2 regions of the Siphonobacter sp. SORGH_AS_0500 genome follow, and region 1 is predicted to be linked to the other one. Evidence: riboswitches for the same ligand, from Rfam matches in the RefSeq annotation. Region 1 holds a riboswitch; the other holds the start of a gene.
The links. A riboswitch is a leader RNA that binds a small molecule or an ion and turns the genes downstream of it on or off. The one in region 1 is predicted to bind thiamine pyrophosphate.
Positions count from the first base shown of each region.

Region 2: it holds a riboswitch for thiamine pyrophosphate, as region 1 does, so the genes downstream of both, thiS (sulfur carrier protein ThiS) here and QE357_RS02330 (TonB-dependent receptor) in region 1, are expected to answer to the same signal.

Region 1 covers NZ_JAVIYT010000001.1:538,081-542,282, reverse strand. The annotation lists gene QE357_RS02340 (flagellar motor protein MotB) at 1-214, shown strand, start outside; gene QE357_RS02335 (hypothetical protein) at 470-1,498, opposite strand; TPP riboswitch at 1,633-1,728, shown strand; gene QE357_RS02330 (TonB-dependent receptor) at 1,843-4,202, shown strand, end outside.
Region 2 covers NZ_JAVIYT010000001.1:3,194,896-3,199,097, reverse strand. The annotation lists gene thiC (phosphomethylpyrimidine synthase ThiC) at 1-1,784, opposite strand, end outside; gene thiS (sulfur carrier protein ThiS) at 1,786-2,001, opposite strand; TPP riboswitch at 2,093-2,187, opposite strand; gene QE357_RS13670 (hypothetical protein) at 2,332-2,670, shown strand; gene rplI (50S ribosomal protein L9) at 2,753-3,196, opposite strand; gene rpsR (30S ribosomal protein S18) at 3,284-3,535, opposite strand; gene rpsF (30S ribosomal protein S6) at 3,620-3,982, opposite strand; gene QE357_RS13650 (hypothetical protein) at 4,195-4,202, opposite strand, start outside.

The sequences.
Region 1 (4,202 bases):
CTGGGACTTGAGCGTACGCCGGGCCACTTCCGTGGTACGCCTGCTGCAAAGCAAGTTCAAGGTCGATCCCGCTCGTTTGACCGCCGCCGGCAAGGGTGAGTACGAACCCAAGGACTCTAACAAGAGTGCGGCTGGACGTAAAGTCAACCGCAGAACCGAGATTATCCTCACTCCACGTCTGGATGAGTTCTTCCAGTTGCTGGAGAAAAAATAAGGCATTCCTTGAAGAAGGATACACGTGAAAACCCCGGCTCACCAGGAGTGAGCCGGGGTTTTTTATGACCGCTCCTCTTATTCAGACCCAACTTGACCGCCTCTGGGTAAGAGGCGGTTTTTCTTACCTCTCATTCATTCTACCTACCAGCCAGACGAGCATCCATTGCGTCTGGTTAAGAAGCGGTCTTGTTACCCTTTTATTTATCTTCTTCTCCCGGCCAGACGCGATAAAGTCGCGTCTCTACAGAGGGAATTAGAAACTTTTCAACATCGTTATTCGAATCCCAGACTTAGGTAAAGCGGTTACCCCGTACCGGGTACTTGTTTGAAAGTGCTTCTGATTCTCTTCTTTCTTATGAAATAGATTCCAGGAACTTAAAGCCATAGTTAAGGCCCCTAAACTTACGTTTGCCCAAGAGAGTATTTCCTGATGCCGATTTGTGTAGTATACTTCGGTGAGTGTACCATAGCAGCCCCCGCAAATCATATTCTTCATATCCACATACTTACCATCAATTTTATAAGCTGTACCTAAAGGCTCTGGCCGATTGATTAATCCTAATACTATTTCCCCTGCTCCAGATAACATTCCTATTGCTGGTATCCATTTATCATTACTTCCTGTTTGAAGCTGATGTATATTCAAAGCACTTATTCCCAGACTTAGCCCCCCTGCAATCCCGGAACTAATTCCGTACGCAGTTGAAATACGATTTCGAGATACGTACTCACTGGAACCATAACTAAAATAACTCGGCTGAATCATCGCACATTCCTCTTCCGTTAATCCTGATTGCTGAATCCATTCTTTCACTTCCGGCATATCCATGTCCTGAATATAATCATATTGATGCCGGGCGTTTATTCGCTCGGCTACTTCCCGGCCCGCGGTTTGCTCAATCAGATACCCTACCGCACAGATGGCTCCGTCGCGATCAATAAAACAGGGGCGACGTTCGTCAGGATGATCGTAGTTTTTAGGGAACCGCCCTTCATCCCGATACTGCTGTAACAATTCCAGCATCTGCTTTCGCTTTTTTTGGAGATTTTCAGGCAGGTAACTGACATTACGAGAACGCAGTTTTGTGGTCACGTAAGCCAGATGGGTTTCAATTCGAAAGGTTTCCGAAGTCTGGTTATCCGGGCAACGGCCAAACGTTTCGAGGTAACTCTCGTCGCCAATGACAGCATTAATAGGTTGAACCTGTTTTTGGGTAGAGGCGAGCGTCATACCCAGGAAGGCTGCTATGCCCATAAAGCAAAGCATGGTGAAAACTTTCATGGTAGGTAAGGTTATGGAAGGACCATCTAAAGACCCCAGGTTCTTTCCAAAGGTTGGAACGCAGGCGATTACCCTATAAAATAAATTGGTTTTAACCCTTTGAACTAAACACAAACGCCTACCTTTGTTCTACTGATCGCATAAAGGGGTGCCCTACCCAACGGGCTGAGATCATACCCATTGAACCTGATACGGATAATGCCGTCGAAGGGAAAGCGTTGAAAATTCAGCATGTACTGTCAATAGTCCGCCGAATTTTTCACATCATCCATCGTTTCATTTACTAGTATTACTGAACCCAGACGGGATTCAGCCCCTTTACCTGTCGCTTGGCGTTACATCCTATGCATGCGACTTTTATTACTTCCGCAAGAAGCACAACGGCCTTCCTTAGAGTCCTGCTGTGCGGTCTTTTCTTTCTTTCCTTCACCACTTATGCCCAGAAAAATAGTACCGGAACGGTTATCGATGCTGCCGACCGACAGCCTTTACCCGGTGCTAGTGTTCGGGTCATTGGAACCCAGCGAGGCATAACAACGAAGTCCGACGGTACTTTCTCCTTAAGTAATCTTCCCGCTACTGCTCAAACGCTGGAGGTTAGTTACCTTGGTTACGAAAAACAACGCGTTAATCTGGATCCGTCACAACCACTTCAGATTGCATTGGTTCGTAGTTCGTACATGGCCGATGAAGTCGTGGTTTCAGCCACACGGGCCAATCAGCGGACGGGTATGGCTTTCACCAACGTCGGTGGAGAAGAGATTCAGAAGCAGAACTTGGGACAGGATTTACCCGTGTTATTGAATTTTCAGCCTTCTCTGGTCAGTACAAGCGAAGCTGGAGCGGGTATTGGCTATACGGGCTTTCGCATTCGCGGTTCGGATGCCACCCGCATTAACGTAACCTTGAATGGTATTCCTTATAATGATGCCGAAAGTCAGGGTTTGTTCTGGGTAAACATGCCCGATTTTGCCAGTAGTACCACCAGCATTCAGATTCAGCGGGGGGTGGGAACTTCTACTAACGGAGCAGGTGCTTTCGGAGCGACCGTAAACGTACAAACCAATGAATTTCGCAAGGATGCTTACGCCGAAACGAATCACAGCGTCGGTTCTTTTCATACCATCAAAAATAATGTTCTGGTTGGTTCCGGCCTGATTAACGGCAAGTTTACCGTTGATGCTCGTTTATCCCGACTTACTTCCGATGGATACATTGACCGGGCGGGCTCTAATCTCAAATCGTTTTATCTGTCAGGGGCTTACTTTGGCAAGAAATCGTTCGTTCGTCTGAATGTTTTCTCCGGTATTGAAAAAACCTATCAGGCCTGGAATGGCGTACCTGAAGCGTTGCTAACAACCAATCGGACGTATAACGAATTTACTTACGATAATCAGACAGATAACTATCAGCAGGATAACTATCAGTTGCTCAGCTCCCATCAGTTGAGCCGTAACTGGACCTTCAATTTCAACCTGCATTACACCAAAGGCCGTGGGTATTTCGAGGAATACAAGCCTAAGCAAAACCTAAGCGATTACGGTTTATTACCCGTAGTCATTGGTGGAGTTACGATAGACACTACGACGTTGATTCGTCGGAAATGGCTGGATAATGATTTCTACGGGACGGTCTTCTCCTTTGATTATGATTCCTTCAAAAAGCTGAAAGTGAACATTGGTGGGGGCTGGAATAAGTACACCGGCAAACATTTTGGGGAAGTCATCTGGGCCCGTTTTGCGAGTAACTCTAACATTCGTACGCGTTATTACGAAGACGACGCTAGTAAAACCGATCTTAACTTTTACGCCAAAGCGTATTACCAGTTAACCGAACAACTCAATGTCTTTGCGGATGCTCAATTCCGAAAAGTAAATTATGATTTTTACGGGATTGGAAGCCTCGGTCAAAACACGCAGCAACAGGCGGCTCTTCGTTTCTTCAATCCTAAACTTGGACTGAATTATCAGATCAATGAGCATCACTCCGCTTATGCCTCCTTTAGCGTAGCTCACCGGGAACCTAACCGCGACGATTATACGCAATCTACGATTCAGAGTCGCCCCAAAGCGGAAGGGTTGCAAGATTGGGAAGCTGGGTATCGATACCAGTCCGGGAAGCTGGCTTTGAATGTAAATGGCTATTACATGAATTACCGCGATCAGCTTGTATTAACTGGAAAGCTGAATGACGTAGGAAGCCCTACGCGAACGAACGCGGGCAAGAGTTACCGCTCTGGTATTGAAGTAGAAGGAGCGTTTCAATTCACGAAAACACTTACGCTGAATGCAAACGCAACTTTTAGCCGGAATAAAATCAAGACGTTTACGGCTTATTACGATAATTACGATGTGTACGACGCATTGGGTCGTCCTACCCAAACGCAGGCTACTTTCAATAATACGGACATCTCATTTTCTCCTAATGTCATTGCCGGTGGACAGTTACTGTGGAAGCCCGTTACAAACCTGGAATTAGGCTGGCTGGCGAAGTACGTAGGGAAACAATATCTGGATAATACGCAGGATGAAAACCGCAAGTTAACCAGTTACTTCACAAACGATGTTCGGGCGATTTATAGCATTAAGCCCAAATTTGTGAAGGAAATAAACCTGAGTTTACTGCTCAATAACGTTTTCAATAGACTTTATGAATCGAATGGCTATACGTTCAGCTATACATCAGAAGGACAGTTTACTACTGA
Region 2 (4,202 bases), 2.7 Mb from region 1:
ATCTCGTGCTGTTCGGCGAAGGCCCGTACTTCCTGCGTAATCTTCATTGAGCAGAAATGGGGTCCGCACATGGAGCAGAAGTGGGCGAGTTTAGCTCCTTCGGCGGGAAGCGTTTCATCGTGGAATTCGCGAGCAGTATCGGGGTCCAGTGAAAGATTGAACTGATCTTCCCAGCGGAACTCAAAGCGAGCTTTACTCAAGGCATTGTCCCGGTATTGAGCCCCCGGATGGCCCTTGGCTAAGTCGGCGGCGTGAGCGGCAATTTTATAGGTAATCACCCCATCTTTCACGTCCTTTTTATTGGGTAAGCCCAGGTGTTCTTTGGGGGTTACGTAACACAGCATGGCCGTACCAAACCAGCCAATCATGGCAGCACCAATACCCGAGGTAATGTGGTCATAACCCGGAGCAATATCCGTTGTCAGCGGGCCGAGGGTATAGAAAGGAGCTTCGTGACAATGTTCCAATTGTTTGTCCATGTTCTCTTTGATGAGATGCATGGGCACGTGACCAGGACCTTCAATCATCACCTGAACGTCGTGTTTCCAGGCAATTTTGGTTAATTCCCCGAGGGTTTCCAGTTCAGCAAACTGAGCCGCATCATTAGCATCGGCAATCGAACCGGGCCGTAAGCCGTCGCCGAGCGAAAAGCAAACGTCATACGCCTTCATAATCTCGCAGATTTCTTCAAAATGCGTGTAGAGAAAATTCTCTTTGTGGTGAGCCAGACACCATTTCGCCAGAATACTACCCCCACGGGATACAATACCCGTTACTCGCTTGGCAGTCAGGGGAATGTAGCGAAGTAATACACCCGCATGAATGGTAAAGTAATCCACGCCTTGCTCGGCTTGCTCGATGAGTGTATCCCGGAAAATCTCCCAGGTAAGGTCTTCAGCCTTTCCATTTACTTTTTCCAGAGCCTGATAAATGGGAACCGTTCCCACGGGTACGGGGCAGTTGCGAATAATCCATTCGCGGGTTTCGTGAATATTTTTTCCCGTCGATAAGTCCATGAGCGTATCACCACCCCACCGACAACTCCAGACTGCTTTTTCTACTTCTTCTTCAATGCTGGAGCTAACTACGGAGTTACCAATGTTGGTATTAATCTTCACCAGAAAATTGCGGCCAATAATCATCGGTTCGCTTTCCGGGTGGTTAATGTTGGACGGGATAACCGCCCGTCCGGCAGCAACTTCCTGACGGACAAATTCGGGAGTAATGAACTTTTGTGGCGTATTCGCTCCGAAACTGTTGCCCGGATGCTGGTGCTTCAGAGAGGCTTCCTGCTGTTCAATTCGCTGGTTTTCCCGAATGGCGATGTATTCCATTTCGGGAGTAATGATTCCCTGTTTGGCATAATGTAACTGGCTGACATTTAGCCCTTTTTTAGCCTTTAAAGGTAATCGGATATGCTCAAAACGCAGAGCATCCAGGCTACGGTTCGCTAATCGTTCGTTGCAGTATGCTGAAGAAAAAGAATCCAGTTGTTCAACGTCGGCCCGATCCTTAATCCATGCTTCCCGAAGTCGGGGTAGACCTTTTTGTAAATCAATAGTAGCATTGGGATCGGTGTATGGGCCGCTGGTATCATAGACCGTAACGGGAGCATTGGGTTGTCGGCTTTCTTTGCCGTTGAAATTCGTAACCGTATCCGAAAGGGTGATTTCCCGCATGGCTACCTGAATGTTATGCAGCGTACCGGGAACATAGACTTTCCGTGAACCTGTCAGTGGAGCACGGGTAATGGTTTGGGGCGATGGCAGTTTTTCGTTTTTCATGTTAACCTCCCTGAGTGGCTTGAAGAATGGTGATTTTCTCGTTCTCGGATACGATAAAATGTTCCCAGGCAAGACGGGGAACAATGGCATTGTTAACGGCAACGGCAATGCCTTTTTTTTCGGCGAGGGCCAGTTGCGTCAACAGCGAACGCAGAGACGTAGCCTCTGGCGTAAGAACGGCTTGGTTGTTGACAAATACGGTCATAATGCGTTTCATGTCGCATGAAAGCACAAGCCCAGGGGAGACAGAAAATTTGCGAGGAGAGCAACGAAAACACCCGTGCATACGGACGTGTTTCCAGAAAGAATGTAAGATCCTCACTTTTCCCTACGCAGGTCCTAACCTGGTCAGGTTCAAAGGGTATGTCTCAGCCCAATTCAACGGGCACCCCTAAAGTTTGGCTTTTCAGCGAGGCAAAGGTAGAAAGACTTATTAGCTTTCAAAGAATGAACGTAATTTTTTAACTAAAAAGGCCAGGTGTGTCTAGGGCTTAGCAATGCTACGGCCAGCGTGGTTCGATTAGTTTTTACTGGTAGTAATTAGGTTATGGGAAGCCGAGAAGATTTGAGATGGAAGGGGAGAAATGCTGCCAGCGGAAAAGCTGGCAGCGGCAACCGAGATGAAAGTGGGTTAAAAGCGGGCCGGATTACGTTGCTTAAAATGTCGCTGCCAGCTTTTTCGCTGGCAGCCAATAAGTCAATAGGAAGCCGAGAAGCTTTGGAATGGAAGGGGAGAAATGCTGCCAGCAGAAGAGCTGGCAGCGGCAACCGAGATGAAAGTGGGTTAAAAGCGGGCCGGACTACGTTGCTTAAAATGTCGCTGCCAGCTTTTTCGCTGGCAGCAATAAGTCATAGGAAGCCAAGAAAATCTGGAATGAAAGTATAAAAATACTGCCGGTAAAAATATAACGCAGAAAGCCCCCACCAGTATAAACCAGTGGGGGCTTTCATATATGAAGAGCTAAAGCTTATTCGCCTACGATAACGAAAGCTACTTTGTGCTTCACTTCTTTGTGAAGATCAAGCGTAGCAGAGTAATCGCCGAGTGACTTAACTTCAGAGTCAAGCGTGATTTTCTTACGATCTACTTCAAAACCTTTTGCTTTCAGAGCGTCAGAGATTTGAGTGTTCGTTACACGACCGAAGATACGTCCGCTTTCACCTACTTTAGCAGGAATTTCCAGCGTCAGATCACCGATAGAAGCTGCTAATTCTTCAGCATCTTTTTTCAGTTTCTCGGCTTTGTGAGCAGCTTGCTTAATGTTTTCAGCAAGGATTTTTTTGTTGGCTTCGCTGGCCATTACCGCGAATCCTTGGGGAATGAGGTAGTTACGACCGTAGCCAGCTTTCACTGCTACTAAATCGTTCTTATAACCCAATCCCGCGATATCGGTTTTGAGAATAACTTCCATTTCTTTAAATTAAATGAGTTTTATGAGTTTCCAGTTTTCGGTTGTCCGTGGTCAGTTTTTCTGAAAACTGTAGACAGACAACGGCAACTACTTCAGAGAATCGCCAACGTATGGTAATAACCCAATGTGACGGGCACGCTTCACAGCCTGAGCTACTTTGCGTTGGTTCTTCAGCGTAGTACCAGTAATACGACGGGGAAGAATCTTGCCTTGCTCATTCAATAACTTGAGAAGGAAGTTAGGATCCTTGTAATCAATGTATTTAATGCCGGCTTTCTTGAAGCGGTCATATTTTTTGCGGTTCTGGTTTTTATCCAGAGGTTCGTTTTGTAATGACATGGTCGTGAAATGATTTTAGTTGATGGTTATTAGTTGATAGTTGTTAGATCAAACAACCAGCAACGAATAACTACTAACGATTAACTATTCAGCGGAAGCTTCTTGTTTCTTACCTACCAGACCTTTACGCTTGCGTTCGTTGTAAGCAATCGCGTGTTTGTCCAGAGAGATAGTAAGGAAACGCATCACTCGCTCATCACGACGGTATTCTGTTTCGAGAGTAGCGATTACGTCTGGGTTCGCTTTGAATTCTACCAGGAAATAAAAGCCAGTTCCTTTTCCTTGAATAGGGTAAGCCAGTTTTTTCAGGCCCCAAGACTCTTCGTGGATCAGTTCTGAACCGTTATCCGTAAGAATTTTTTTGAATTTGTCGACAGCATCCTTCGTCTGGACGTCAGACAAAACGGGAGTAAGGATGAATACTGTCTCGTACTGTTTTTGTGACATGTGTTAGTACGGAAAATGTGAAAAAATTAATATTAATCGAAAATCGAGCCGCAAAAGTACATACTTTATCTATAATAATAAAACCCTCCCCTTAAATATTTTATAATTAATTGTAGGAGAGAAGATTAACGCAGATACACGGTATAACTTAAGTCAAAAAAAGCTTCAACCGGAAAGGTTGAAGCTTTGAGATTTCTGAATTGAACAAGACCTTAAAACA